3 regions of the Sphingobium sp. TomMM7A genome follow, and region 3 is predicted to be linked to each of the others. Evidence: riboswitches for the same ligand, from Rfam matches in the RefSeq annotation. Region 3 holds a riboswitch; each other region holds the start of a gene.
The links. A riboswitch is a leader RNA that binds a small molecule or an ion and turns the genes downstream of it on or off. The one in region 3 is predicted to bind cobalamin.
Positions count from the first base shown of each region.

Region 1: linked by a shared signal. The riboswitch ahead of ACZ5ZH_RS16930 (TonB-dependent receptor) and the one ahead of ACZ5ZH_RS00505 (TonB-dependent receptor plug domain-containing protein) in region 3 are both predicted to bind cobalamin.
Region 2: linked by a shared signal. The riboswitch ahead of ACZ5ZH_RS14335 (HoxN/HupN/NixA family nickel/cobalt transporter) and the one ahead of ACZ5ZH_RS00505 (TonB-dependent receptor plug domain-containing protein) in region 3 are both predicted to bind cobalamin.

Region 1 is NZ_AP027312.1:936,780-948,033, reverse strand. Features, by position in the region: gene ACZ5ZH_RS16950 (TonB-dependent receptor) at 1-868, opposite strand, end outside; gene ACZ5ZH_RS16945 (helix-turn-helix domain-containing protein) at 1,161-1,910, opposite strand; gene ACZ5ZH_RS16940 (MaoC family dehydratase) at 2,228-2,680, shown strand; gene ACZ5ZH_RS16935 (hypothetical protein) at 2,719-2,961, opposite strand; gene ACZ5ZH_RS16930 (TonB-dependent receptor) at 3,193-5,172, opposite strand; cobalamin riboswitch at 5,392-5,638, opposite strand; gene ACZ5ZH_RS16925 (hypothetical protein) at 5,985-6,164, opposite strand; gene ACZ5ZH_RS16920 (LysR family transcriptional regulator) at 6,349-7,242, opposite strand; gene ACZ5ZH_RS16915 (malate synthase G) at 7,353-9,455, shown strand; gene ACZ5ZH_RS16910 (low molecular weight protein-tyrosine-phosphatase) at 9,583-10,044, opposite strand; gene ACZ5ZH_RS16905 (helicase HerA domain-containing protein) at 10,041-11,254, opposite strand, start outside.
Region 2 is NZ_AP027312.1:326,353-334,574, forward strand. Features, by position in the region: gene ACZ5ZH_RS14310 (alpha/beta fold hydrolase) at 1-38, shown strand, start outside; gene bluB (5,6-dimethylbenzimidazole synthase) at 149-787, opposite strand; gene cobO (cob(I)yrinic acid a,c-diamide adenosyltransferase) at 787-1,392, opposite strand; gene cobN (cobaltochelatase subunit CobN) at 1,389-5,081, opposite strand; gene cobW (cobalamin biosynthesis protein CobW) at 5,081-6,121, opposite strand; gene ACZ5ZH_RS14335 (HoxN/HupN/NixA family nickel/cobalt transporter) at 6,118-7,167, opposite strand; cobalamin riboswitch at 7,341-7,585, opposite strand; gene fdhD (formate dehydrogenase accessory sulfurtransferase FdhD) at 7,690-8,222, shown strand, end outside.
Region 3 is NZ_AP027311.1:91,826-103,079, forward strand. Features, by position in the region: gene nirB (nitrite reductase large subunit NirB) at 1-2,407, shown strand, start outside; gene nirD (nitrite reductase small subunit NirD) at 2,413-2,763, shown strand; gene ACZ5ZH_RS00490 (molybdopterin-dependent oxidoreductase) at 2,888-5,500, shown strand; gene cobA (uroporphyrinogen-III C-methyltransferase) at 5,487-6,269, shown strand; gene mobA (molybdenum cofactor guanylyltransferase) at 6,354-6,890, opposite strand; cobalamin riboswitch at 6,952-7,176, shown strand; gene ACZ5ZH_RS00505 (TonB-dependent receptor plug domain-containing protein) at 7,348-9,183, shown strand; gene ACZ5ZH_RS00510 (ABC transporter substrate-binding protein) at 9,220-10,047, opposite strand; gene ACZ5ZH_RS00515 (FecCD family ABC transporter permease) at 10,143-11,138, shown strand; gene ACZ5ZH_RS00520 (ABC transporter ATP-binding protein) at 11,132-11,254, shown strand, end outside.

The sequences.
Region 1 (11,254 bases), on a different replicon from region 3:
GGCCTGATGCATCCGGGATGACGCCATAGCTCTGTATCGCCCGGCCGGTCGAACGCGCATCGGTATAGTCGAAGCGATAGTCGGCGGTCAGGTCGCCCAGATCCAGTCGTGCCGCGACGCCTACGCCATCGACATTGCGTTCGCCTAGCCGGTCGGCGATGCGTTGCACGCCGAATGACGGGTCGCGCTGACGCAGATCTATGGTGCGGCCGCCCAGGAGGTTGCGATAATCACCCTCAATCTCGTCATGAAGGTAGGACAGCTTGACCGACAAGGGGCCAAAGGCGGGCAGGTCGACGGATACTTTCGTCCGGAACGCGTCGTAATTGCCATAGGATACCGTACCGCGAACGCCGAACTCGCCCGTTGGAGCAGCCGTCACAAGGCTGATCGCGCCGCTTGTCGCGTTGCGGCCGAACAGCGTTCCCTGCGGGCCGCGCAGCACTTCTACACGCTGGATGTCGGACAGGTCGAAGATCGAGCCGACCGTGCGGCCGATATAGACGCCGTCCAGATAGATGCCAACCTTTGGATCGACCGCATTGTTGGACGTGCCGGACGCCACGCCGCGAATGATGATTGTGGGATTGGATTGCAGGCCCTGCGTATTGATCTGAAGGCTGGGCGCCAGGCCAGCGAGGTTGCGCACATTGGTGACGCGCAACTGGTCAAGCTGGTCCGCGCCGATGGCGGTCACGGCGACGGGCACCTTTTGCAGGCTTTCCTCGCGCCGCTGCGCCGTCACTATGATGTCGGCCAGCTGCCCCTGAACCGCAGCCTGCGTGGCCGGGTCGGCAGTCTGCGCCAGAGCCGCTGTCGTGGCGAACGATGATATGCCCGCTAACGCAACGGCAATAGATGAACGCATGGCAATCCCCTTCCTTTCGTCGGGCGATGCCATCCCTCGATACGGCCGTGCTCCGTTTAGAACTCGGTCCACCATCCGGGGCCGAACACGCGTACGCGCATCCGAAAACGGACGTTTGGCGGTGTTCCGCCATTATATTGTTCATGATGCAGCCTGATCTGCGGCGCATGGCCGCGAGCCCTTTCTGCATCCTCTCCTGACAGCTTCGGCCACCGATCAGCTCTTCGGCCGAGCTATCTTGTTTGCATGCAGCGTGTCTTGAAATGATCCCTTCGTCAAGGGCCATCCACAATCAGCGAGGTTTCAGCGGCGCCACCGGACATGCCACTGCAAGAACAGCGTGCCATTCTCCCGGAAGAGCCGAGGTGCGACGATCCGCCTGCGCGATTTCCCGCAGTTCGGCCCTGAAACGCTCGATCCTTTCCGCGACACGCGCGACGCCCACGGGCGACAGCTTGACCGTTTCCACGCCGAAGATCGTATCTGGGTCGCCATAGTTCAGATTGAAGAACAGATGCTTCATATGCTGTTCGAAATGCCTGCGCATGGGCTCGCGTTGCCACACATGGGCCGGGTCCAGCCGCGCACGTAGACGTCCTCCCGGCAGGCGATCGATCAGCGCCAACCTTTCCAGCCGTTCGACATGTTGCGCGATATGTTCGGGCGGTATGCCAAAGCCTTCCTCGGCTTCGGACACCGGCCAACCCGTGACGATGATGAAGAAAATGGTGGATAGTTCGGGGCTTGTGGTCAGCGCCTTTTCCTGCGCCAGCGTCAGCTTGTCGGATGACCGATCGCGCACGGCGGCCTCTTCGGCGATTTCGGTGAGCGTGGTGTCGGCGAGTGCGCACAGTTGCGACAAGGTGCGCAGGCCCAGCCCACGGCCATGCAGCCATCGTTTGACGGTGGCGGTGCCCACGCCAAGCTTTTTCGAGACGTCGGCCTGGGTCAGGCCCGCTGCTCGTAGCCGCCGTCGGAGCGCCGCCAGCAGCAGCTCATGTTCCATTCCGAAAGGGTCGTTGGACGGATGAGAGGGGCTCATCAGATGATCCCTTCCCACGCTGCAAGGATGATGTGGGCCGACCACGGCGCTAGATCATATTCCGCGATGTTTGATCGTGGATGGTTCCGCGATCGATATCCATCCCTCGACTCTTCGGCTGCACGGCTTTCGTGCAGCCGAAGCTTCTTGTCTTCTCCAGTCATGGCCTCTCCAGCTTATTCTTTTGGGAAGGGTAAGTAACTCGACGCCGCTGACAAGGTCCAACTGATCCTCATCACCACTAGAGTATTTTCCTATCGCATTCGCGCATGCTTGTGCATAGTTTTGCTCTTGGAGCAGCATGGGGGGTGAATGGAATGAGCCAGTTTCTCGATTATCTTCAGGCGCGGGCGGACGAGGAAGACGTGTCGGACTGGTTCCTGGTCAGTCAGGAGATGATCGACCAGTTCGCCGAAGCGACCAAGGATCATCAATATATCCATGTCGATCCGGAGCGCGCGAAGCAGTCACCCTTCGGCGGGACGATTGCTCATGGTTTCCTGACGCTTTCACTCCTGCCGCATCTATGCGCCGATGCGCGAGGCGACATCGTTCCCGACGGCGCCACGGAGATCAATTATGGCAGCAACAAGCTGCGTTTTCTGGCGCCCGTACGATCCGGCAAACGTGTGCGCGGAAGGTTCAAGCCGCTGGAGATCGTCGAAAAGCGGCCGGGGCAGATTCAGCTGACCACCGAAGCAACGGTAGAGATAGAAGGCGAGAGCAAGCCCGCGCTCATCTGCGAATGGATAACCCAGTTCCAGCTTTGATCCGGCAATCGTCGGCGTAAGCGGATTGGGCTATCCATTTAGGCGGCGGTGTTGGTCGCGTGCAGGCCGAAGGCCATGCGCGCGGCGTTGATGGTGTATTCATACTCCTCGCCGCCCGGTACGAGGTCGTGCCAGTTCTTGTGCGTGATCGCCGCGAAACTGTCCTGCCATATTTTGCAGGCAATCAGTTGTATTTCTGTTTCCTTGGGGGCGCGCTGTGCTTCCAGGCAGTCACGCAATATCGCGTGAAAAACGGCGCCCCTTAATGGTGCGTGCTTCATTGGCATCCTCTCCAGGCTACTGATTCTTTGTCCAGATTGCCGAGGGGGAAAATTGCATAGCGGCGAAAAGAGGTCAACTACGTCTCAAAATTTCCACGGGTATTTAACATGTATTCTATTGTAGTTTGACCGTTGCCCTATCCACTTTTACTTTATGAACATCGCCGTTCATTATGTAAGCCATTGATTGGGAAGGCCGCAGGGTCTTTGTAGATGCGGCCTTCCCCAGCATTAGAAGCTGAACTTGATGCCGCCTCTCACCGTTCGCGGTTCGACCACGCGGCTTAGCCTCCCTTCGACAGGCTCCGCATCTGCGGCGGGAAGGTAGGACTCGTAATAATAAGCGATGTCCTTGTCCCCGCTGCCAAGGATGTTGAGCAGTTCGGCATAGACTTGCACCCGCTTCCCCTTCCAGGCGGCGCGCGCGTTGACGACCGTGCTACCGGAATCGCGCACGCTATTGTCCTCGATCAGCGGCGAGGGGCCAAGGTGACGGACGCGGATGCTGGCTTCCCATGGGTCAAGCACGATGGCTGCGCCAGCGGACGCGGCGTTTTTGAAGGCGTTAGGGATATGGTCGCCATTGGTATAGCGGCTGTGGCTGGCGGTGTAATTGCCGTCGAAGGCGAGCCAGGGGAGCGGGCGCCAGAAGGCGACAAGCTCATAGCCGTGGCGGCGGCTGGCTCCGCTGGGTTCGACCGCGTTGGAGTCGCCGATGAAGCGCAACTCGCTCCCGACGTTCAGCCACCAATAGGTTGCGGTGAAGGTGAAGCCGGGTAGTTGCAGGCGGCCGCCCAATTCCTTGCCCGTGCCGCGCACGAGCATCGGGACAGGCGTGTCGACATTGACCGCGCCGCGCGCATCGTTGGAATGAAAGCCCCGGCCCCAATTGGCATAAAGTTCGACATGCGGCGTGATTGCCCAGGCCGCAGATGCCTTGGGAGAGACGAGCGTGTCCGATCCGCTGCCTTCGCCCAGCGCAGCGGCGACGGCGTCGCGGGCGCGGACGTCGTAATGATAATAGTCGCCGCGCAGGCCGCCAGTGACTCGCAAGCCCGGCAGCGGCGTGACGGTGGCTTCGCCATAGAGCGCGGCTGAACCCTGCTTTACGCGATAGCGGCCGAGCGAGGATAGGGAGGTGCGGTTCGACGTGCGATTGACGCCGACATTGCCGATCGCGTCATAGCGATTTTCCGTGCCGAGCTTCAGTTGCAGAGCGGAGGCGATGTCCCAGCGCTTTTCGCCGGTGAAGCCCAGTACCCAGCGTCGATCGAACTGCTCGATTTGCGCGCTGGTGCCGTCGGGATCGGTGTAGGTGGGGTTGGAGAACATCGTCCAGTCATAGAATTGCGCGTAGAGATTGGCGCGCCATGTCGGCTGGAGGGTAGCGATATTGCCGATGATGCGCGTCGTTTCGCCGCGCGCGGACGGATCGGGCGAACAGAAGACATCGGGGCAGAGCGGCGTGCCGATGATCCGTTCGGGTATCTGCTCGGTCGGGCGCCATGTCGCGCGATAGGCGTGGAGCGTGGCGTCGATCTTACCGGCCCCGGCGGGAAGCGTATATTTGGCGAAACCTGCATAGTGGCGCAGATGTTCGGCCTCCTGCCACGGGCCGTCATAAGCCTTGGCCTGGGCGACGAGGGTGAGATTGCCTGCGCCTGCCTTTACCGTGCCGCCCACCGCCAGTCTGCGCCAGCCGAAGGAGCCGCCCTCCGCCGCGCCCCATGGACGGTCATAGCCATCGATCGTGGTCATATAGGCCGCGCCCGCGAGTGCGAAGTCGCCGCCATCGGCGCGATAGGGGCCTTTGCGAAAATCCTCTCTCGCGATGATTTCGGGGATGAGGCCGTTCAAGTCGAGATAGCCTTGGCCATGGCCGTGGCTGCGGAAGTTCATCTGAACGCCGTCGATATAGGTGGTGAAGTCCGACCCATGGTCGAGATTGAAGCCGCGCAGGAAATACTGATTGGCCTTGCCGCTGCCCGAATGTTGGGCCGCGACCATGCCGGGCACCGCTTCGAGCAGTTCGGCGACGCGCAGCAGCGGGCGGACGAGAAGGTCCGCGCCGCCGACGCTGCCCTCGCTTGCCGCATGAGCGGTGCCGATCTTGTCCTCTCCCCGGCCGAAGACGACGATGGTGTTCGCATCCTCGCCCGCGTCATTCGCATCGGCAGCGAAGGCGGGGAATGGGAGGAGCGTGGCGGTCAGCGCGCAGGCAGCGCGGTGGAGTTGATTGGGTAGTTTCACTTGATGCACTCCGGGCGTCTGGCGACACTCGGCGAGAGACCTGCCGCCAGACGGCGACCGGCGCGCGCCGACGGCCGGACGCCCCCAAGGCGACCGCCAGCGTCACCGAAGCGGCCTCTCGCCGCTCGTTCGTCGCTCAGACGGAAACTACCGTGCCGCGGCCATCCCCTGGACCAAGGCAAGAGCGACCAGACGCTGGCAGGTCTCCTGGCTCGCGGGTCATCGCTTGATGCACGGCCTTCCCGGGCCTCGCAGGATTTAGCGTCCGGCTCAGTGACTTGCCCCATCCCGCCTAGGAGGTGGGGCGATGTGCATCGCGCTCGCCGCTTACAGTTGCAGGGACAGCCTTGGCTTGGGGAGGCGGATGCCTCCTTTACCATGTTCCCTTTTAAGCCTCTTTCGAGGCACCGGCGCGATCATTTTCCCAGGGGTTGCCTGGGTGACGGGGCGATAGCGGAGGTGTGGGGGTTGGGCAAGGGGGGTGGGTAGGGGGGTGGGGTGAGGTAACTTGCTCCCTCTCCCCTTCAGGGGAGAGGGTTGGGGAGAGGGGAGCGGCGGTCGTGCTTTGCGTTCCCCTCTCCCGCCTTCGCTACGCTCGGCACCCTCTCCCCTGAAGGGGAGAGGGAATGGGCGTGTCCCTCATTTTTCCGTTTGTCATCCCAGCGGAAGCTGGGATCCCCTTGCTAGGAGGCGCGTGGTCGCCTGAGATGCCAGCTTTCGCTGGCATGACGGTACGTGGTGGGACGCTGGCGTAGCCGCTTGGCGTTGATGGATTAGTTCAGCGTCGCGCCGCGCTCGCGCTGGAGGCGTAGGGCCATGGCTTGGTAGCGGACGGCGCGTTCATTGTGGAGGGCGATGGTGGCCTGGTCTGCGCCGCGAAGGCGGGCTTCCCTGGCCTGCCGCGCTTCCTGGGCGGCGCAGGCGGAAAAATGTGATGCGTTATTGGGGCGCATGGCCCTTATCCTCTCTCAATTTCTTATGGCTCGAACGATAACATCGGCCTGTTTCCCGCTGCCATTACGCAGGTTAACTCCGGAAAGCTTCTGTTTTTTGACAGCCTGCTTGCAAATGATTTCAGGAAGGGATTTCTGCGCTTTTCAAGCAGTTGAGCGGATGGCGCTAAGGGGCTTCATGCTATCAGCCGCCCCGGTTCCACGATGCATCGCGGAAGATTTCGCGCAGGAAGCCGATGAAGGCATCAACGGCGGCGGGACGGCCTGCGGCGCGGGGGTGGACGGCGTGAACGGCGAGGTCAGCGGGGCCTTCCCAGCTATCGAGGACGCGGACGAGGCTGCCTTCCGCGATCAGGTCGCCCACGTCCCAGAGCGAGCGCAAGGCGATCCCGACCCCGGTAAGGGCGAGTTCGCGCACGATTTCGCTGCTGTTGGTGCGGACATGGCTTTGGCCATCGATCAGCTTGCGCGCGCGGCCATTCATCAGCCGCCATGGCAATTGTCCATCGGCCGCGAGCAGGCGGTGGCGGGGGAGGTCGGCGATCTTGTCCGGAATGCCATGCGCGGCAAGATAGGCGGGGCTGGCGCAGAGGATGCGGCGGTTGGTGGCGAGATGATGTCCCTCCAGATGGAGAGGAATGTCGCTGGTGATACGGATCGCCACGTCGATGCGCTCGGCGAGCAGGTCTTCATAGGCGTCGGACAGGTTGAGTTCGAGATCGACGCGCGGATGGAGGTCCAGAAAGCGGCCAACATGGGGCGCCACATGCAGGCGGCCGAAGGAGGTGGGAGCCGAAATGCGCAGCGGCCCGGACGCGCTCCGATGCCGACTGGTGACGCGTTGCTCCGCCTGCTGGATGGCGTCGAGGATGGCGACAAGGTCGCGGTGCAGGCCGACGCCTTCCTCCGTCAGGGCAAGGCGGCGCGTGGTGCGATGGATGAGGCGGACGCCGAGGCGCGCTTCCAGCCGGGAGATGCGTTTCGACATCATGGCGGGCGAGATGTTCAATATGCGGCCTGCCGCCGAAAGGCTGCCTGCATCCACCGCGCGGGCGAAGAGAAGATAATCGGGATCCATCGATGATCTTTTCCTATGAGGAACAGATGTTTTGAGTTCTTGTTGTCTAGTGCGAGGATGGAGAGGGGTCTATAGGCTTTCGTCACAGTATTTTGGATGGAGAGTTGCCCATGGACGGCATGATCGAGAAATCGGGCCTGATGGTTGCCGCCGAGCTGGCGCGCTTTATCGATGGGGAAGTCCTGCCGGGGACGGGGATCGCGGCGGAGGCGTTTTGGAAGGGCGCGGCTGCGATTTTCGCGCGGTTTGCGCCGCTTAATGCGGCTCTGCTGGAAAAGCGCGATGCTATTCAGGCGCAGATCGACAGCTGGCATGGCGAGCAAGCGGGGCAGCCCTTTGATGCGGAGGCTTATCGGGCTTTCCTGACCCAGATCGGCTATCTGGTGCCGGAACCCGCGCCTTTTTCCATCGGGTCGGGTCGGGTGGATGCAGAGCTGGCGACCTTGGCGGGGCCGCAGTTGGTGGTGCCTATCCTCAATGCGCGGTTCCTGTTGAACGCGGCCAATGCGCGTTGGGGCAGCCTTTATGATGCGCTGTATGGGACCGATGCGATCCCCGGCGCGGCGGTGGGCAAGGGCTATGATCCGGCGCGCGGCGCACAGGTGATTGGGTGGGCCAAGGCGTTCCTGGATCGGGCGGTTCCTCTGGCGGAGGGAAGCTGGGCGGATTGGGCGGGTGGCACGCCGGTCTTGCGCGACCCCGCGCAACTGGCCGGGCGGGCAGGGGATAACATCCTGCTTCGTAACAATGGGCTGCATATTGAGCTGGTGATCGACGCAAGCCATCCGATCGGGCGGGATGACCCGGCGCATCTGGCGGACGTTGTGCTGGAATCGGCGCTGTCCACCATTTGCGATCTGGAGGATTCCGTTGCGGCGGTGGATGCTGCGGACAAGGTCGCGGCCTATGCCAACTGGCTCGGCCTGATGAAGGGCGATCTGGAGGACAGCTTCGAGAAGAATGGCGCGATGATGACGCGGCGGTTGAATGGGGACCGCAGCTATGTGGCGCCGGATGGAAGTGCGTTCACGCTGCCGGGACGGTCTTTGCTGTTCGTGCGCAATGTCGGGCATCTGATGACGACGCCTGCGGTGCGGTTAGCCAGCGGGGCGGAGGCTCCGGAAGGGATATTGGATGGGATCGTTACCAGCCTGATCGCCCTGCACGACATTCGGAGGAACGGGCGTTTCGTCAACAGCCGGGCGGGCAGCATCTATATCGTGAAGCCCAAGATGCACGGGCCGGAAGAGGTCGCCTTTACCAACGAACTGTTCGACGCGATCGAGGATTTGCTGGGGCTGGAGCGGCATCAGCTGAAGGTTGGCGTGATGGACGAGGAGCGGCGGACTTCGGCAAACCTCGCCGCCTGTATCCATGCGGTGCGGGACCGGATCGTGTTCATCAACACCGGCTTTCTGGATCGCACGGGGGACGAAATCCATACGTCGATGCGCGCGGGGCCGATGATCCGCAAGGGCGAGATGAAGAGCGCGGCGTGGATCAAGGCTTATGAAGATCGCAATGTGCAGATCGGGCTTGCCTGCGGGCTGTCGGGCAGGGCGCAGATCGGCAAGGGCATGTGGGCGGCTCCCGATCGGATGGCGGACATGCTCGAGCAGAAGGTCGGGCACCCGATGACGGGGGCGAATACGGCTTGGGTGCCTTCGCCGACTGCCGCGACTTTGCACGCGACGCACTATCATGCGGTCGATGTTTTTGCCCGGCAGGAGGAGCGGAAGGCTGAAGCGGTGGCGGGGCTGGACGCGCTGCTGACGATCCCATTGGCGGCGGGGGTGAACTGGTCGGCGCAGGATGTTCGCGACGAGCTGGACAATAATGCGCAGGGGATATTGGGCTATGTCGTGCGCTGGGTGGATCAGGGCGTGGGCTGTTCGAAGGTTCCGGATATTCATGATGTGGGGCTGATGGAGGACCGGGCGACGTTGCGGATTTCTTCACAGCATATCGCCAATTGGCTGTTGCATGGGGTGTGTTCGGCTGACGAGGTTGACGCGGCGCTGCGGCGGATGGCGGCCAAGGTCGATGCGCAGAATGCGGGCGATCCGCTGTACCAGCCGATGAGCGGGCGGGAGGAGAGCAGTCTGGCGTTTCAGGCGGCGCGGGCGCTGGTGTTTGAGGGCGTGGCGCAGCCTAACGGTTATACCGAGCCGCTGCTGCACGCCTATCGGGCGCGGGTGAAGATGCCTGCTTGAACGGCCGTTCGGGCTTTGGTTTTCGCGCAGAGGCGCAGAGTTCGCAGAGGGTTTTGGATGGGTGTTCTGCGATCTCTGGTCTCTGCGTGAGTCTGCGTTGTGCTCCTGCGCAGGAGCACTTAGCTTCTTAGCGTGTAAGCCGCTCGATCAGTGCTTTTGCGGCTTGGGTTACGTCCGACCACGTTTCATCGAAGCATTCATCTTCGCCGAAATAGGGGTCGGTGACGCTGGTGCCTTCGCGACCGGGGATCAGGTCCATGAGGAGGCGGAGGTCGGCGGTGCCATTTGACGGGCGGATGCTGCGGAGGTTTTTGAGGTTTTCCGCATCGAGGGCGAAGATGTGGTCGAAGCTGTGGAAGTCTTGGACCGAGACCTGACGGCCGCGATAGGTGGATATGTCGATGCCGTTGCGCAGCGCCACGGCCTGCGCGCGGCTGTCGGGTGGGGAGCCTACATGCCAGTCGCCCGTGCCTGCTGAATCCACCTTGATGGGTAGGCCCGCGAGTTCCGCTTCGGCGCGTAGGGCGGCTTCGGCCAGCGGCGAGCGGCAGATATTGCCGAGGCAGACGAAGAGGACGGAGACGCTCATCCTTCGGCTGCTGCCGTCGAGAGGCCGAGTTGGGGTACGCCGATCGAGCGGCGGCCGCCGAAATCGGTGCGGGCGACGATGACGCCGATCTTTTCCATATAATCGATCAGGCGGCGGACGCGGCCGGGCGAACTGGTGCCATAGGCGCGGGCGAGAGCGGTGTCGTCGGGGCAGGGGAGGCCCTGCATCGCGGCGCGGGCGATGAGGAGGAAGGGGGCGAGCATGTCTTCGGGCAGCGGCTGGGCGGCCTTCATCGCGTCGTCCCAGCGCGGGTCGGCGGCGTCGAACATGCCTGCCTGCGCCATGGCGAAACGCTTGCGGAAGGCGGCGAGGTCGAGCGGGGGCGTTCGCATGCCCTTCATGCGGCAGCGGACGCCAAAATCCTGATAGAGGCTGGCGACGCTAGGCTGCGCATCGCCGAGGTCGGCGACGATTTCTTCCAAGACGGCGATGACGACGGGTTCGTTCTGGCCGAAGTCGAGCTCGGGCGCGGCGGGCTTGGCGAGGGGCGCGGCGGCGAGGGCGCGCATCAATTCTTCGGCGGGGAGCGGCGGCGGTTCGGCGCGGGGCGGAGGAGGGGGAAGCGCGTCGTCCTCGCCCGTGCTGGCGAAGAGCAGTTCCTGCATATTTTCGGTCGCGGCGGTGGGGGGCGGCATCAGCTTGTGGGTGCCGCCGCGGGTGCTCGTTTTGACCGTCCCGATTTTCACCGCAACGGGGCGGCGGCAGATGGCGGGGCCGAGCGCGAGGAAGCGGCCGCGTTCAAGGTCGCGTATCTGTTCGGCCTGACGCCGCTCCATGCCGAGCAGGTCGGCGGCGCGCGCCATGTCGATGTCGAGGAAGGTGCGGCCCATCAGGAAGTTGGACGCTTCGGCCGCGACATTCTTGGCGAGCTTGGCAAGGCGCTGGGTGGCGATGACGCCAGCGAGGCCGCGCTTTCGGCCACGGCACATGAGGTTGGTCATGGCGGCGAGCGAGAGGCGGCGGACTTCGTCGGAGACGTCTCCGGCGGCGACGGGGGCGAACATCTGCGCTTCGTCCACGACGACGAGGGCGGGATACCAATGGTCGCGCGGGGCGTCGAACAGGGTCGAGAGGAAGGTCGCGGCGCATTTCATCTGCGCTTCCAGTTCGAGGCTTTCGAGGCTGAGGATGACCGAGGCGCGATGTTCGCGGATGCGCGCGGCCATCTTGACGATCTCGCGTTCGTTAT
Region 2 (8,222 bases), on a different replicon from region 3:
GGTTTGAAACACTAGCGCTGGATTTCTTGCGGGGGTGAGAGAGTTACCTTTTCCCCGTTCGGGCTGAGCTTGTCGAAGCCCTTCACTTTATCTCGAAGAAGTGGAGCCCTTCGACAAGCTCAGGGCGAACGGAGGAGGGCCGGACTCGTTACCGCCGCACCACCACCGAATGCCAATCCGTGCGCTCTTCCCATCCCCGCCGTTCCAGCTCCGGCACATCCTCCTCGCTCACCGGTCGGCCAAGGCACAGCAGCCCCAGACAATCCCAGCCCTCCGGAATATCCAGCATCGCGTCCACGCCTTCGGGCTCCATGATCGACACCCACCCCATGCCGATCCGCCGCGTCTGCGCCGCCAGCCACAGCGTATGGACCGCCATCACGCAACTATAGCGCCGCGCCTCAGGCATGGTGACCGCGCCCAGATGATGGCCGGTCTCCGTCCCATCGTCGCAATAGACGGCGAACAGCACCGGCGCCTCACGCAGCCCATGAAGTTTCAGGCTGCGATAGAGCCGGTCCTGATCCCCGTCATATTCCTTGCCCGCTTCCCTGACTTGGCGGTCGACATGGCACGCCAGCCCCTCGCGCAACTCCGCCGTCTCGATCCGCACGAAACGCCAAGGCTGAGACAGGCCGACGGACGGCGCGCGATGCGCCATGCTCAACAGCCATTCGACATCCGCTTCGTCGATCGGGTCGGTCCTGAAATGGCGAATGTCCCGCCGCGCCCGCACCAGCGCCTCGAACTGCGCGCTGTCGATCGGGGTAATAGCGGGTCCGCTCATCAAAATTCGATCCCTGCCTGCGCCTTCACGCCGCTGCGGAAGGGGTGTTTGATTAGCGTCATTTCCGTCACAAGGTTCGCCGCCTCGACCAGAGCCTCGGGCGCGTTGCGGCCAGTGATGATGACATGCTTCATCTCGTCCCTGCTCGCCACGGCCTCAAGCACCTCATCAACGGGCAGATAGTCGTAGCGCAGGACGATATTAAGCTCATCTGCCAGCACCATATCATAGGCGGGATCGGCGATCATCCGCTTTACCTCGTCCCAGGCTTCACGGGCGAGGGCGATGTCGCGGGTCTTGTCCTGCGTGTTCCAGGTAAAGCCTTCGCCCATCGGCTTGAATATGACATTGTCGGGAAACGCATCGAACACCACTTTTTCTCCGGTGGTCATCGCGCCCTTCACGAACTGGACCACGCCGACCTTCTTGCCATGACCGATGGCGCGCACGACCATGCCCAGCGCAGCGGTCGTCTTGCCCTTGCCCTTGCCGGTATGGACGATCAGCAGGCCCTTCTCCTGCGTCTTGGTCGCCATGATCTTGTCATGGGCGGCCTGCTTCTTCTTCATCTTCTCGGCATGTTGTTCGGGCGTGCGTTCGATCATGATGGGTCCTTCAGTTGGGCGAGGAGCATGGCGGCGCTGTTCGACCGTGGCCGCCACAGCCCCCGGTCCAGCGCTTCGTGGAGGCGCGCGGCGGTCTCGCGCAGCGCGGCGGGATTGGCGTCGGCCATGAAGGCGCGCACCGCTTTATCCTCGATGAAAGCGGCGTGGACGGCATCGAAATGATGGTCCTTCACGCCATGGGTCGTGGCGGCGAAGGCGAACAGATAATCGACCGAAGCGGCAATCTCGAACGCGCCCTTATAGCCGTGGCGCATCATGCCCGTGATCCATTTGGGGTTGGTGACGCGCGCCCGCACCACCCGGCCGATCTCATCCTCCAGCGTGCGGACGACGGGCCGCTCGGGCCTGCTATGGTCGTTGTGATAGCTTAGCGGCTGGCGGCCCGACAAATGCTCGACGGCGGCGGCGATGCCACCTTCGAACTGATAATAATCGTCGCTGTCGAGCAGGTCATGCTCGCGGTTATCCTGATTTTGGATCAGCGCGTCGGCTTCAGTCAGCCGCTGGGCGAAGAGGTCGCGCTCTGTATCACCCTCGACCCCGCCGCCATAGGCATAGCCGCCCCAATCCAGATAGATCTTCGCCAAGTCCGATCGATCATGCCACAGCCGCTCGTCGATCATCGCCTGCAAACCCGCGCCATAAGCGCCGGGCTTCGACCCAAAGACGCGCGCCCCCGCGCGCCGCATCGCCGCCTTCTCAGGCGTCCCTTCCGCGATCAGCGCAGCGGCCTCCGCCCGATGACGCGCGGCGGCGGGATTATCTTCGTCCGGCTCATCCAGCGCCATAACGGCGCGCGCGGCGCTGTCGATCAGGTCGATCTGTTCCGGGAAGGCGTCGCGGAAGAAGCCCGACACGCGTAGCGTCACATCCACGCGCGGCCGGTTCAGCTCGGCGATCGTCATCACCTCAAAGCCCACGACCCGACCCGAAGCCCACTCCCATCGCGGCCGCACGCCCATCAACGCCAGCGCCTGCGCGATGTCGTCGCCGCCCGTCCGCATGTTCGCCGTGCCCCAGGCTGACAGAGCGATGGCGCGCGGATAATCGCCCTCCCGCTGAAGATAATCCTGCACGATGAGGTCGGCGGATCGCTGGCCCAAATTCCAGGCGGCCACGGTCGGCACCGCGCGCGTATCGACCGAATAGAAGTTCCGCCCGGTCGGCAGCACATCGGGCCGCCCCCGCGTCGGCGCGCCGGACGGGCCGGGCAGCACGAACTTACCGTCGAGCGCCTGAAGCAGCGCAGCCTTCTCTGCCTCTCCGCAAGCATCCACGCGGGGACCAAGGTCGCTGCGTATCACCTCCAGAACGCGCCCGCTCGACGGCCCCGGCGCGGCCTCGCCCGTGTCGAGCAGCTGCATGGCATAGAGCTCCAGCCGCTCCACCGTATCGCCGGTGCTGCGCCATGCATCCTGCGCCACGCCTGCCAGCACGTCCGGGCGCGGCCCATCCCAAGGCTTACCCATGCCGCAGTCGAGCGGATCGAAACCCAAATCCAGATCGTCCGCCAGAGCCCGCAGCAGCGATTGCTGATCCTCCTCCAAACCTCTCGGGCACCGGGCAAGGGAGATCAGCAGGTCTCGCCGCAACGTCCCTTCTGGCGACCGGGTAAAGATATGCAGTCCGTCACGAATCTGCATTTCTTTCAGTTCACAGAGATAGTTGTCGATCGCGGCTAAGGCATCGTCCCCGCTGCCTTCCGCGCCCGCATCCTTGTCCAGTCCCTGGCTTGCCGCCAATGCCAATATGTCCCGGCGCAACGTTTCCAGCCTGCGCGGGTCCATCCCCGCCGCCAGATAATATTCATCGACCAGCGCCTCCAGTTCCTTGAGCGGCCCATAGGTCTCGGCTCGGGTGAGGGGGGGCGTCAGATGGTCGATGATGCATGCCCCGATCCGGCGTTTCGCCTGCGTGCCTTCGCCCGGATCGTTGACGATGAACGGATAGATTTGCGGGATCGGCCCGGCGCATATTTCGGGAAAGCAGCTCTCCGACAGCGCGATCGCCTTGCCCGGCAGCCACTCCAGATTGCCATGCTTGCCCACATGCACCACCGCATGCGCGGCGAATGCGCGCGCCAGCCAGATATGGAAGGCGAGATAGGCATGCGGCGGCGGCAGCGCCGGATCATGATAGCTGCTCTTCGGATCGACATCATAGCCGCGCGAAGGCTGCACCGCGACGGCGACCTGACCGAAGCGATGCACCCGAAGGGAGAAGGCCTCACCCTGACAGAAGGGATCATCCTCCGGCTCGCCCCATCGCTCGATAACGGCTGTACGAACGCTTTCGGGAAAGTCATCAAATGCCGCACGATAGTCGGCCAGCGCGAGCGAGCAGGGGGCGTCCCCTCCGGTCATATGCCCCATCAACGCCGCACCATCGGTCGGCGCGTCGCCCGTCCGATAGCCAGCCTCCGCCAGCGCGCGCAGGATCGCCGCCGCGCTTTCCGGCGTGTCGAGGCCCACGCCATTGCCGATCCGTCCATCCCGGTTCGGATAATTGGCAAGGACCAGCGCCACATGCCGACCCTTAACCGGCGTCCGGCCTAATCTGGCCCAGTTTGCAGCCAGTTGGGAAACAAAGTGCACACGATCAGCCAGAAGCTGCGGCACCACGATGCTGCATTCCGTCCGCGTATCGAAGCGGGCGGCGGCCTTGAAAGCGACCGCGCGGGTGAAGATGCGCCCATCCACTTCGGGCAAGGCAATATGCATCGCCAAGTCGCGCGGACCCAGCCCCCGCGCGCTATCCTGCCACGCCGCCTGTTCGGCGCTGGCGAACAAGGTCTGAAGAATCGGGCAATCGGCCTGCTCCAATATGGATGGCGTGCGCGGTTCGCCGGGCGCCGATGCGGCAAAGGCGGTGGCGTTCAGAATGACGTCCGGTCGAGCTACCCCGATCACTCCTTCCAGAAAGTCGCGCGCAAAGGGTTCCCGCAACGCCCGTACATGGACCGGCAGGACATTAAGCCCCGCAGCCCGCAATCCCGCGATCATCGCGTCCACCGCCTCCAGCGTTCCGGCGATCAACAAGGCGCGGTAGAAAAGGAACAGCGCTGTCGGCTGGCCGGATGTCCAACCGGCCTTCACCTGTTCCAGCGTTGGGCGTTCGACACCGGGAAGATACAGGCCCGCGTCGGCGACCGGAACCGGCGCGTCAGGCGCGCCCGCGTCCAACCCTGCAATCCGCGCGGCGGTCCTTAAAAAAGCCGTGGCATTGGCAACGCCGCCCTGCCGCAGATAATCGCGCAGCCGGTCGCATATTTCCGGGGGCAGGGTGGACGCCATCCGCAGTTCGGGATCATCCTCCCGCCCGTCCGCGATGGCGGCGAAAGCAATGCCCCTGTCGCGCGCGACATTGGCGATTTCTTCAATGCCATAGGGCCAATAGCTCTTACCCCCCAACAGTACCACGCAGACGAATTTCGCGTGGGAAATCACATTCTCGACATAGAGATCGACCGAATAGGGATGCTTGAGCTGAAGGAGATTGGCCAGCCTGATCGACGGCCCGCCTTCCCCCAGAATGGCGGCGGCGCTCGCAAAGCAGGCAAGGTCGCTGTCCGCCACGGTCAGCAGCACGATGTCGCCCGGCGATTGGCCAAGGTCGATCGCTTCGTCCCCGTTGGAGACGGTGCCGGGCGTGGCGGTCAGCAAATGCATCAGGCGACCGCCATCTGCTGGATGAATGCCCGTTCGATCGCCGCCCGGTCCAGCCCCGCCTGCCCGATCACCACCAGTCGCGATCGGCGCTCCTCATGCACCTGCCAGTGCCGGTCATAATGATGCTGGATGCGTGGCCCGACCGCCTGAATGACCAGCCTTGCCGGACGGCCCGCAATGGCGACGAAGCCCTTCACCCGCAATATGTCGTGATCGGCTATGACCTGCTTCAGAGCATCCAGCAGCGGCGCAGGATTGCCCAATTCCCCCAACTCCATGACGAAGCTGTCGAAATCCTCATGATCATGATCCTCCTCCTCGTCATGGTGGGAGGGGCGGGCGTCAATCTGGTCCTCGACCCCGGCATCAAGGCCGAGCAGGACCGCCGGGTCGATCTCCCCCCGCGCGGTGCGGACGATACGCACGCCCGGCCGGATTTCCGCCGCCAGATCCCGCTCCAGTTCCGCAAGCCTTTCCGGCGCGACCAGGTCTGTCTTGTTCAGCAGCACAAGGTCGGCACAGGCCAGCTGATCCTCGAAAAGCTCCTCGATCGGGCTGTCATGGTCCAGCGTCGGATCAGCCGCACGAGCGGCAGCCAGCGCTTCCTCGTCATGGGCGAAGCGGCCCGCCGCCAGTGCATCGGCATCGATGAGTGCAATCACCCCGTCCACCGTCGCCCGTGTCCGGATATCGGGCCACTGAAACGCCTTCACCAGCGGCTTTGGCAGGGCAAGGCCCGAAGTCTCGATAATGATATGATCGGGCGGCACATCCCGGTCGAGCAGCCGCTGCATCGTCGGCAGGAAATCGTCCGCCACGGTGCAGCAGATGCAGCCATTGGCCAGCTCGATAATATCCTCATCCGGGCAAGCCTCATCGCCGCACCCCTTCACCAGCGATCCATCGACGCCGACATCGCCAAATTCGTTGATGATGAGGGCAAGCCGCCGCCCACCCGCATTTTCGATCAGGTGGCGGATCAGCGTCGTCTTACCGGCGCCCAGAAATCCCGTGATGACGGTGGCGGGAACCTTGCTCATAAAGTCTGTCCTTGATTGGAGAGGAGCACCTCGATCTCGTCGAAGCGCTTCCAGCGGTAGATGATCCAGCTCACCAGCCAGCAGGCGGCGAACAGGCCGATGATGAAGAAGCCCAGGCTGTTGAAATGCTCGCCCAGATTGGCGGCCACCGACCAGACGCCGCCCGTCAGGCCCAGCTTGTCGCCCAGCAGCGCCGCCGCCTCGATCCCGCCGATGACGATTGCGACCAGCGCGGACACCGATGTGATGGTAATGTTGTAGTAGAGCTTGCGGATCGGCTTCACGAACGCCCATTGATAGGCGCCCATCATCAATGCACCGTCTGCCGTGTCGATCAGCGCCATGCCCGCCGCGAACAGCAGGGGGAAGATGAGCACGGTGGCGATCGAAAGGCCGCTCGCCGCTTGCCCCGCGGACAGGCCGAGGATGGCGACTTCGGTCGCTGTGTCGAAGCCCAGGCCGAACAGAAAGCCCAGCGGCGCCATGTGCCAACTGCGCGTGACCAAGCGGAACAATGGCCGGAACAGACGCGCCAGCATGCCGCGGTTGCCCAGCAATATGTCCATGTCTTCATCGACATAGGTGCCGCCGCTGCGAACATGGTTAAACGTCTTCAGGACCGATCTCAGGATGATCAGGTTCATCGCGGCAATGGCAAAGAGGAAAGTGGCGGATATGATCGTCGCGATCGTCCCGCCGATATCGCCCGCCGCCTCTACGCTGCTCAGCGCGCTGGCGGCGAAAGCGATTCCGACGGCGGCGATCAGCACGATTCCGCTATGGCCGATCGCGAACCAGAGGCCGACGGTCAGCGGCCGCTGACCTTCCTGCATCAGCTTGCGGGTCACATTGTCGATCGCAGCGATATGGTCTGCATCGACCGCATGGCGCAGCCCCAGGCTCCAGGCGAGCAGGGCCGTGCCCAGCATCATCGTGTCGCCCGCAAAGATCAGCAAGGCGCACAGCCATAACGCGATGTTGGCGGCGATCAGCGCGCTGAACATGAACGTGGCACGGCGACGAAGCGCCGGAAATTGCATAACCATTGGAGACATGGCTCCCGTCAGCGTCAGCGAGACTGGACGGGACCTCCGCTAAGCGGCCGACATCACACGCCGGACGGACGCGATGAAGCGTCCGGCACATGAAGCCGGTGCGGTCCCGCCGCACGCGTCGCTCAGACGGAATACCGTGCCCCGGCCATCCCCTGGGCCAAAGCAAGAGCGACCAGACGCCGACAGGTCTCCTGGCTTGCGGGTCATCGCTCGACACATGGCCTTCCCAGGCCTCGCATGATTTAGCGTCCGGCCCAGTGGCTGACCCTCCGATCGGGACGGAAGGTCGCTATGCATCTCACTCACCGCTTACAGTTGCAGGGACAGCCGCGGATTTGGGCGCCTTGTGAGCAGCCCGCACCGCATTCCCTTTAAAGCCCTTTCGGGCACCGGCGCGATCGAGGCCGTGCATAGATGGCTTGGCCGCCAAAGGGAAGCGGCAGTTGCATGACCGCGTCCATTTGCCTCCCACACCATATTGCCGGGCGCACATTGCCCGCCTAGACCGGCCTTATGACTTCGCCTTTTTCCTTTACCCGCATCACGCCCGACGGCGAGGCGTCGCCCGTGACGCGCGAGTTGGCGGAGGAAGTGCCCGTCGCGATCGAGTTCAACGGCGTTGGCTATGCCGTGTTGATGGCGACGCCGACCAATGTTGCGGAACTGGTGCAGGGGTTCGCGCTGGCCGAGCGGCTGGTCATCCCATCCGACGCGCCGCTCGACGTCGATGTCCATGCTACGGAGCAGGGCTTGGTCGCACGGGCTACGCTGCCGGAAGACCGCGTCGAGGGGCTGCTGGGCCGGGTCCGTCATCGCGTCTCCGATTCTTCCTGTGGTCTGTGCGGCGTTGAAAATCTGGAGCAGGCGATGCGGCCCTTGCCTGTCGTGACCGCCCGATCGAAAGCGAGCCGGGAAGCGATCTTCGGCGCGCTGCACGATCTTGCCGCGCATCAGCCGCTCAACCGGCAAACCGGCGCGGTCCATGTTGCTGCGCTGGCCGGGGCGGATGGTGCGATCCGCCTCGCCTATGAGGATGTGGGCCGCCA
Region 3 (11,254 bases):
CATGGCCGGTTGCCGTGCGGTTGAGGAACTGCTGGCCCGTGATGCGGGGCGCTATCGCGTCACGATCTTCGGGGCCGAGCCTTATGTGAACTATAACCGCATCATGCTCTCGCCGGTTCTGGCCGGGGAAAAGAGCTTCGATGACATCGTCATCAACAGCCGCGAATGGTATGATGAGAACAAGATCGAACTGATCGCCGGTGATCCGGTGACGGCGATCGATCGCGCCGCGAAGACCGTCACGAGCCAGTCGGGTCGCACTGTTGGCTATGACAAGCTGCTGATCGCCACCGGCTCCGATCCGTTCATCATCCCGGTTCCGGGCAAGGACCTGCCGGGCGTCATCAGCTTCCGCGACATGAAGGATGTCGACACCATGCTGGAAGCCGCCGGAAAGGGCGGCTCTGCGGTGGTGATCGGCGGCGGTCTGCTCGGCTTGGAAGCCGCGCACGGCCTGACCCTGCGCGGTATGAAGGTGACCGTGATCCACCTCATGGACACGCTGATGGAGCGGCAGCTCGACGAAGCGGCGGGTTGGCTGCTCAAGTCCGCGCTGGAAGGTCGGGGCCAGACCATCCTGACCGGCGCCAATACGGAATCGATTTACGGCGACGGCAAGGTCGAGGGCGTCCGCCTGAAGGACGGCACGGAAATCCCCGCTAGCCTTGTTGTCATGGCGGTAGGCATCCGTCCTGCGACCGCTCTCGCCCGTGAAGCTGGCCTTGAAGTCAATCGCGGCATCAAGGTCGACGACCATATGGTCACCAGCGACCCCGATGTCCTCGCGGTCGGCGAATGCGTCGAGCATGACGGCAATGTCTACGGCCTCGTCGCGCCGCTGTGGGACATGTGCCGCAGCCTCGCGGACGGCCTCACTGATCAGCATACGGGCTACAAGGGTTCGGTCACCTCGACCAAGCTCAAGGTTGCGGGTCTGGACGTCTTCTCCGCCGGTGATTTCTCCGGCGGCGAAGGCTGCGAAGACATCGTCCTGCGCGACGCCTCGCGCGGCGTGTATAAGCGCGTCATCGTCAAGGACGACAAGATCATCGGCGCGGTGCTCTACGGCGATACGGTCGATGGCGGCTGGTATTTCGACCTGCTCAAGCGCGAGGAAGATGTCGGCGAAATCCGTGACCTGCTGATCTTCGGTCAGGCCTTCGCCTCTGGAGGAGGCGCGCTGGACCCTAAGGCGGCCGTTGCGGCGCTCTCGGACGATGCCGAGATCTGCGGCTGCAACGGCGTCAGCAAGGGCCAGGTCGTCGCCTGCATCGAAAAGGGTGCATGCAGCCTCGACGCGGTGCGCGGCACCTGCAAGGCGTCGGCGAGCTGCGGCAGCTGCACGGGCTTGGTCGAAAACCTGCTGGCGGTGGTGCTGGGCGACGACGTCCAGTCAGGTCCGAAGACGATGTGCAAATGCACCAGCTTTGGGCATGACGATGTCCGCCGTGAGATCGTCGCGCAGAATATGCGCTCCATCCCCGAGGTGATGCAGAAGCTGCACTGGTCGACCCCCGACGGTTGTTCTTCCTGCCGCCCGGCGCTCAACTACTATCTGCTTTGCGCGCTGCCCGGCGAATATGTCGATGACCAGCAGAGCCGCTTCGTCAATGAGCGCATGCACGCGAACATCCAGAAGGACGGCACCTATTCCGTCGTCCCGCGCATGTGGGGTGGCCTGACCAACCCGCGTGAACTGCGCGCGATCGCCGATGTGGTCGAGAAATATGACGCGCCGATGGTGAAGGTCACCGGTGGCCAGCGGCTCGATATCTTCGGCATCAAGAAGGAAGATTTGCCCGCCGTCTGGGCCGACCTCAATGCCGCGGGCATGGTGTCGGGTCATGCTTATGGCAAGTCGCTGCGCACGGTGAAGACCTGCGTGGGTTCCGAATGGTGCCGCTTCGGGACGCAGGATTCCACCGGCCTTGGCGTCAAGACCGAGCGGATGACCTGGGGATCGTGGATGCCCCACAAGTTCAAGATCGCCGTATCCGGCTGCCCCCGCAACTGCGCGGAGGCGACGATCAAGGACTTTGGCGTAGTCTGCGTTGACTCAGGCTATGAGCTGCATGTCGGCGGCAATGGTGGCATCCATGTCCGCGCCACCGACTTCCTCTGCAAGGTCGCGACCGAGCAGGAGGCGCTCGATTACTGCGCCGCCTTCACCCAGCTCTACCGCGAGGAAGCGCGCTATCTGGAGCGTACCGCGCCATGGATCGAGCGTGTCGGCGTAGACTATGTGAAGCAGCGGATCGTGGAAGACGACGCAGGCCGCGAAGCTCTGCGCAGCCGCTTCCTCTATTCGCAAAGCTTCAGTCAGGAAGACCCCTGGGCGCAGCGCGCAGCTGGTGCGGAGAGCGAATTGCACCAGCATCTCGAACCCATCGCCATCGCTGCGGAGTGAACGACATGACCGATTGGATCGACATCGGAACGCTGGCCGACATTCCCCAGCGCGGCGCTCGCACTGTTTTGCTGGGAGGGGGGCAGATTGCAGGCGAAAAGGAAATCGCCGTCTTCCGCACCAGCGACGACAAGGTTTTCGCGTTGGTCAACGAATGCCCGCACAAGAAGGGGCCGCTGAGCCAAGGCATCGTCCACGGCCACAGCGTCGCCTGCCCGCTGCACAACTGGAACATCGCCCTGAAAACGGGCGAGGCGCAGGGCAATGACGAAGGCTGCACGCCGACGATCGCCGTGAAAGAGGAGGGCGGTCGCATCCTGATCGCTCGCCCGACGGCGATGAAGGCAGCAGCCTGACGGGCATCAAGCTTCCGGTCCCTAGCCAAAACGGCGGGGACCCGGGTGGGGGCGTCTTGTTGGCCATCCCTTGCGGCAAGCGCTTCCACCCAATTCCTATTCCTCGGGACGAAGAGGTAAGAGCATGAACCAGGCCATCCGCACCACCTGCGCCTATTGTGGCGTCGGTTGCGGCATTTCGGCCACGCCGACCGGACCCCGGTCGGTTACGATCAAGGGCGATGAAGCGCATCCGGCCAATGGCGGGCGCCTCTGCTCCAAGGGCACGCATCTGGGAGAAACCGTCGGTCTGACCGGCCGCCTGCTGCACCCGATGATCGGCAACAAGCGCGCCAGCTGGGACAAGTCGCTGGACCTCGTTGCCAAGCGGTTCAAGGAAACCGTCGATCGCTACGGCCCCGACAGCGTCGCCTTCTACGTCTCCGGCCAACTGCTGACCGAAGATTATTATGTCGCCAACAAGCTGATGAAGGGCTTCATCGGCACATCCAACATCGACACCAATAGCCGCCTCTGCATGTCGAGCGCGGTCGCCGGGCACAATCGCGCCTTTGGTGAGGACATCGTGCCTGCCACCTATGGCGATCTCGACGAAGCGGACCTCATCGTGCTGGTCGGCTCCAACACCGCCTGGTGCCACCCGATCGTCTATCAGCGCATTCAGGCCGCCCGCGCGGCGCGCGGCACCAAGCTGGTCGTCATCGACCCGCGCCGCACCGAAACCTGCGAAGGCGCGGACCTGCATCTTCCCGTGAAGCCCGGCACCGACGTTGCCCTGATGAACGGCCTGCTGGCTTGGTGTGACGCCGAGGGCATCACCGATCCTGCCTTCATGGCCGAGCATGTGAACGCCCCCGAAGGCTTCTGGGAGCATATCCGCGTCGGCCACGACCTCTGGACCACCGCCAAGACCTGCGACATCGCGCCCGCGCTGCTGGAGCAGTTCTACAAGCTGTTCGCCTCCACGCCGCGCACCGTCACCCTGTTCAGCCAGGGAATCAATCAGTCGATCCGCGGCACCGATCAGGTCAACGCGATCATCAACGTCCACCTCGCCACCCGCCGCATCGGCAAGCCGGGCGCAGCGCCCTTCTCGATCACCGGCCAGCCCAATGCGATGGGCGGCCGTGAAGTCGGCGGCCTTGCCTCGACCCTCGCCGCCCACATGGACTTCGCGCCGGAAAATGTTGAGCGGGTGGGACGTTTCTGGGCCGCCCCGAACATGGCGACCAAGCCGGGCCTGAAAGCCGTCGACCTGTTCCGCGCCATCAACGAAGGCCGGGTCAAGGCGCTTTGGGTGATGGCCACCAACCCCGCCGTCTCCCTCCCCGACGCGAACCGCGTCCGTGAAGCGTTGGAATCTGTCCCTTTCCTCGTCGTGTCGGACATCATCGCCGACACCGACACCAGCGTCCATGCCGACGTCCGCCTGCCCGCCGCCGGATGGGGCGAGAAGGACGGCACCGTCACCAATAGCGACCGCACAATCAGCCGCCAGCGCCCCTTCCTGGCGCTCCCCGGCGACGCCAAACCCGACTGGTGGATCGTCAAGGAAGTTGCCCGCCGCATGGGCTTTCGAAACGCCTTCGCCTATGACCGGCCCGCCGACATCTGGCGCGAACATGCCCGCCTGACCGCCTATCAGAATGACGGCCAGCGCCTGCTCAACCTCCGTGCCCAGGCCACCATCGGCAACGACGCCTATGAAGCGATGGAGCCCTTCCGCTGGGGTGGCGACAAGCCCTTTGCCGATGGCCGCTTCTCCACCCCCGATGGCAAGGCGCGGCTGGTCCTCACCAAGCAGATGGACCTTCAGGAGCCGCTCAAGCAGTGGCCCATGACGCTCAACACCGGCCGTTACCGCGACCAGTGGCACACGATGACGCGCACCGGTCTCTCAGCCAAGCTCGCCCGCCATCGCGAGGAGCCGCTGGTCGAAATCCACCCGCAGGACGCGCAGGAACTGGGCATTTGCGACGGCGACCTCGCCCGCGTCCAGACCGCACAGGGCAACAGCATCTTCCGCGTGGCTTTCAGCGAAGGCCAGCGTGTGGGTGAAATCTTCACGCCGATCCACTGGACCGACCAAATCTCCACCGGCGGCCGTACCGGCCTGCTGCCCCGGCCATTGGTCGATCCTCATTCGGGCCAGCCCGGCTTCAAATCGACGCCCGCCAGCATCGAAAAGGTCGCGACGGAGTGGAAGGGCTTCCTCATCCTGCGCGGCGAGCAGCCTGCCAAAATCCCCTGCCTCTGGGCCACGAAGGTCACCGTTCCGGATGGCGCGCTCTACGAAGTCGCAGGCAATGGCGACCCCGTGCGTCTTGAAGCCTGCCTGCCCAAAGGCGACCGCGTCGAAGCGGTCGACATGACGCGCGGCACCCGCCGCATCGCCATCATCCGCGAAGGCAAGCTGGCAGCCGTCCTCTTCGTCACCCGCACCGGCCTGCTCCCCTCGCGCGACTGGCTCATCGGCCAGCTTGAGGCGGAAGAGGTGGGCGCATCCGTCCTCGCCGCGCGCGGTCCCGGCAACCAGCCTGACAAAGGGCCGACCATCTGCGTCTGCTTCGACATCGGCCTCAACCAGATCGTCGCCGCCATCCGCGACCAGAGCCTGGTCGACGTTCCCGCCATCGGCAAGGCGATCGGCGCGGGCACCAATTGCGGGTCCTGCCGTCCCGCGCTCGCCAACATCCTCGCCCAAATTCCGCAGGAGGCCCTTCATGCAGCCGAATGAATTGATCGCTCCCGGTGAAGTCTGGCTGGTCGGCGCAGGCCCCGGCGACCCGGACCTCCTCACCCGCAAGGCCGAAAAGCTGATCGCCGCCGCGGAGATCGTCTTCTACGACGCCCTCGTCGGCCCCGGCGTACTTGACCTCATCCCGCAGGGCGTCGAGCGGATCAGCGTCGGCAAGCGTTCCGGCCGCCATTCAAAGGCGCAGGAAAGCATCAACGACCTGCTCCTCGCCGCCGCCAAAGCAGGCAAGCGCGTCGTGCGCCTCAAGGGGGGCGATCCCTCGGTATTCGGCCGCTCATCCGAAGAGATGGAGCATCTCGCCGCCGACGGCATCCGCTTCCATATCTGCCCCGGCATCACCACGGCAAGCGCTGCTGCCGCAAGCGGCAGCGCCTCGCTCACCCTGCGCGGCAAGGCGCGCGGCCTGACGCTGGTGACCGCGCATCTCAAAGCCAGTGAACCGCTCAAGCTCGACTGGGAGGCGCTCGCCCGTCCCGGCGGCACGCTTGGCATCTATATGGGCCGCGCCGCCGCCGGAGAGATCAGCCGCCAGCTGATCGCCGCAGGCCGCGATCCCGAAACGCCGGTGATGGTGGCGGTCAACGTCTCGCTCCCCACCGAACGCCTGATCCGCGGCAAGCTGTCCGCGCTTGCCTTCCTGGTCGCCACGATCAGCGACGAAGACCCGACCCTGCTGCTGATCGGCGAAGCGGTGGCGGGCACGTCCATGCCTGTAGGGGTTGCAGCCAGCGTCGCTCTTCAGCTTTGAAGACCGGCTCTGCGCAACTTTTGCCCTGAGCTTGCCGAACGCCCCCGAACTTAGTTGGAAGGAAGGGAGGGGGCTTCGGCAAGCTCAGCTTGGCTCGCGCCAGCGCGCCAGATCCTCCGGCCGATTGATATTCGGCAGCAGCAGTTCCGGCCGCTCCACCACCCGCGCGCCCACCCGCTCGATCCACCCGAAGATCGAGCGGTTATTCTCCTCACCCAGATGAGCATCCATTTCATCCGCAAGCCCGGCAGGCCAGAACCCCGCCAGTTGCTGCCCCTTCAGCACCGCCCCACTGTCACCCACAAGCGCCTCCACCAGAGCCGCCGGATAAACGGGCATGTCGCACCCCGTCGTCAGCACCGCATCGTAACCTTGACTGCGCGCATAATGCAGCGCCGCGTTCAGCCCGCCCAGCGGCCCCATGTCCGCCGCTGGCCGATCCGCTAGCCCCGTCAGCCCCTCGACGCTCCGCCCGCAGACCACCACTGCCTCCACATGCGGCGCGATCGCCGCCACAGCATGGTCGATCAGCGTGCGCCCGTCCGGCATCAGCGCGAGAGCCTTGTCGCTTCCGAACCGGGTGGATCGTCCCCCAGCCAGCACCGCACCCAGCAATCGCATTATCCACTCCTTGGCAGAACCCTCAACTTCCCCTATGGCGCGCGGCGTGAGCGGGCAACTGTTCACGAAAGATCGCGCCGGAAAGGGAATGCGGTGCGGACGGGATCACCGTCCAACTCCGCGGCTGTCCCTGCAACTGTAAGCGGCGAGCGCGATGCACAGGGAAACCCGCATGCCTTCAAAGGGGAAGGCGAGGGGGACCGGCCACTGGACCAAAAGTCCGGGAAGGCGTGCATCACCGCGACGACCCGCGAGCCAGGAAACCTACCGGCGCATGGTCGCTCTTGCCTTGGGTCCAGGGATAGGTCCGGGCACGGTGTTTTCCGTCTGAGCGACGAAGCGGCGCAGGGCCGCATCGGTGCGCGTGACGGGGCTGGCGTCTCTTCTTCCCGCGCACCGGCCGCTCATGCGGCAGGCCCTGGGCTCATGTCGCATGGCGCTCAGGGAAGACAGAAATATGATCAGGACCGGAATTTCACTGCTGGCGCTGCTGGCCGCCACCCCCGCTCTCGCCGAAGATTCGGGCGAGATCATCGTCACCGCGCTCGGCATTGAGCAACCCACCGATGAAGTCGGGCAGGCGGTGACCGTGATCGATGAAAAGACGATCGAAACGCGCCAGAATGTCAGCGTCGTCGATTTGCTGATCACCACGCCGGGCGTCCGCTTCAACCGCGCTGACGCCGTGGGCGGCGTCACCGGCATTTCGATCCGAGGCGCGGAAACGACGCAGACGCTGGTGCTGCTCGACGGCGTCAAGATCAATGACCCAAGCGTCATCGGTGATGCCTATGACTTCGGCAACCTGCTGACCGGCAACATCCGCCGCATCGAAGTGCTGCGCGGCTCCAACTCCGTCGTCTATGGCAGCCAGGCGATCGGCGGCGTCGTCAACATCATGTCGGAGGAACCCGGCGAACGCTTTGGCGGCAGCGCCTCGGTGGATTATGGTTATGCCGATACGCTGAACGCAAAGGCCGACATTTCGGGCAGCACAGGCATCGCCTCTGGCAGCGCGGGCGTCGCGTATTTCCGTACCGATGGCATTTCCGCAGCCAAAGGCGGCACGGAGAAGGACGGCTATGAGAACATCGCCACCAACGCAAAGCTGAAGCTCGCCTTCACCGACAATCTCAGCCTCGACCTGCGCGGCTATTATATCCATGCGGACCTCGACACCGACATCTTCTTCGGCGCGCCAGCCGACACGACCGACAGCAGCAAGCTTGACCAATATATCGGCTATGCAGGGCTGAACCTTGCCTCTTTCGACGGCAAATTGACGCAGCGGGCGGCGGTCACCTGGTTCCGTGCAGAGCGCAGCTATGAGTCGCCCTTTGGGCCTTCCGGCTTTACCGGAAAGACGTTGCGGTTCGAATATCAGGCCGTCTTCCAACCCATCGACAGGGCCAAGCTGCTGCTGGGATATGAACATGAACGGCCGGAATATGACTCGTTCTTCTTCGATTCCTTCGCAGGCCAGAATGTCTACAGCAATGCCGGCGCGAATATCGACAGCGTCCATGCCCTGGCCGTGGTCAAGCCCTTCGCCGGTCTGGCCCTGACCGGCGGCGTGCGTCATGACGATCACAGCCAGTTCGGCGGAGCGACCACCTTCGGCGCCAACGCCAACTATTCGCCCAACCATGGCCTCACCAATATTCGCGCAAGCTATGGTGAGGGGTTCCGCGCGCCATCGCTCTATCAGCTTTACGATCCCACCTATGGCAATGCCGCCCTCGATCCGGAGCGGTCGAAAAGCTATGATGTCGGCATCGACCAGCAGCTTGGCGGCGATCAGGCCACGATCTCGGTCACCGCGTTTCGCCGCACCATCGACGGCCAGATCGATTTCGACTTCGGCACGTCGCAATATTTCAATCTCGGCCGCACGCGCGCAAAGGGCGTGGAGGCTATGCTGACGTTGAAGCCTGTCGAAGCGCTGACTGTCACGGCTTCCTATAGCTATGTCGATGCGCGGAACCGCGACACGGGCGCTCGCCTCCCGCGCCGTCCGACGAATGTTGTCAGCCTCGCTGCCGACTATCGCTGGCAGTTCGGACTGTCGGCCGGAGCGACGCTGCTGATGGCCAGCGACAGCTATAATAATGCATCCGCCACCCAGCGGATCGATGGCTATGCGCGGCTGGACCTGCGCGCTTCGCTGCCGATCAACGAGCATCTGGAGATTTACGGCCGCATCGACAATGTTACGGATGAAGAATATGCGACCGTCTATGGCTACAGCACCTACGGCCGATCGGCCTATGGCGGCGTGCGTGTCCGCTTCTGACGGTAGAAGGTGAAGGGGGTGGGCGACCGCCCCGCTTCATCGCCGGGGCGCGGCCTTTGGCTGCGTCCTGCCTTTGCTTGCGGCGTCCGCCTGCGCCACGATGCTGCGCGCGGCCTGCACATAGGCGAGGCCGCCGCACACGGTCCACGCTTGCGGTACGTGGATGCGGGGGATGGATCGCAGCACCGGGTGGTGCAGCATTTCCGTCCCCTGATCGACGACCTTTTCGCTGCCTTGCTCCACAATCAGATAGTCGGGCCTGGCCGCGATCATCTCCTCCAGCGGCACCTGCGCCAGCGCTGGCTTGCCAAGTTTCGCAGCCAGATTGGTGAGGCCTGCGCGCCGGATCAACTCATCGACCAAAGTGCCGGTCCCGGTCATATAGCCGCGCCGCTGATAATAGGCCGCAACGCCGCCGCGCCGGGAGCGGGGCAGGGCGGCAAGGTCGCGCTCCATGCCCGCGATCATCGCCTCGCCCCGCGCGGGATGGCCGACAACGGCCGCCACCTGCCGGATCTGGTCGCGGATGGCGGCAAAACTGTCCGCGCTCGCCAGCCCGAGCTTGCGCCATCGCCCATCCGGCGCGCCGACAACGCCGCCAGCGCCATCGGGAAAGCCGATCACCAGGTCGGGGCGCAGCGCCAATACCTCTTCGGCCGGACGCTTCAGCACGGGGAAACGCCGCGCCTGCCCGATCGCCGCCGACAGTTCCGGATCATGGCCATAGGGGCTCAAGGCCGCGATCTGCCCCGGATCGGCGAGCGCCAGCACATATTGGTCGGAACAGGTGTTGAGCGACACGATACGCTTGGGCGGCGCGGGCGCAGCGCCGGTCAGGCTGACCAAACAACATATCGCCAACATCCTTCTGCGCACCAATCCAGCCTCCGCAAAGCGCCGTGCTCCCGCTTTCGCCGCAGCACTACAACCCCTATCAGCAGCCTTGGAGCGCGCAAGCCATGAAGGCCCGCCGCCCTCCCCTGCTGCTCCCCATCCTTCTCGCGCTCACCCTTTTGGCAGCACTCGGCTCCCTTACACTGGGCGCGGTCCCACTCTCTCCCGCCCGCATCCTGGCCGTCCTCACCGGCGGCGGTGACGAAGTCGCCCGCGCTATCCTCATCGACCTGCGCCTGCCGCGCATGCTGCTCGGCCTGATCGTCGGCGCGATGCTTGGCCTCGCCGGAGCCGCGCTTCAGGGCTATCTCCGCAACCCGCTCGCTGAACCCTCCGTCCTCGGCGCCTCCAACGCGGCGGCTCTCGGCGCTGTCTGCGCCCTATATTTCGGCCTCGCGCAGCTTCACCCGCTCATCCTCCCCGCCCTCGCCATCATCAGTAGCCTCATCGCCATCGCCGCGCTGTTCCTGCTCGCTGGTCCGTCCGAGAGCCCCCTGACCCTGATCCTCGCAGGCATAGCGGTCGCAACCCTCGCGGGGGCGGGCATCAGCCTGTCGCTGAACCTCTCGCCCAATCCCTTCGCGGCGATGGAGATTATGAGCTGGCTGATGGGCAGCCTCGAAAATCGCAGCTACGCCCATGTCTGGATCGCGCTGCCCTGCGTCCTCATCGGCACCGCGCTGCTGATCGCCGACGGCCGCAGCCTCGACGCGCTGACCTTGGGGGAGGAGGGCGCCCAAGCACTGGGCGTTGACCTCTCCAGGGCGCGGCTGCGCATGATGCTGGGCGTCGCGATCGGCGTCGGCGGAGCAGTCGCGGTGTCGGGGGCGATCGGCTTTGTCGGCCTTATCGTCCCTCACCTCGTCCGTCCCCTGACGGATCGCTCCCCTTCGGCGATTCTGCTCCCCTCGCTGCTCGGCGGCGCGGCGTTGCTCACGCTGGCCGACATCGGTGTCCGGCTGATCCCCACCAGCAGCGAATTGAAGCTCGGCGTCCTCACCGCATTGCTCGGCGTTCCAGTCTTCCTCATCCACCTGATGCGGGAGCGCCGGCTATGGTAACCATCCGCGCCGAAAACCTGTCCGTCCGCCTCGGCCGCCATGCCGCCGTGACCGGCGTAACCACGGTGCTGGAGCCGGGGCAACTGGTCGGCATCATCGGCCCCAATGGCGCGGGA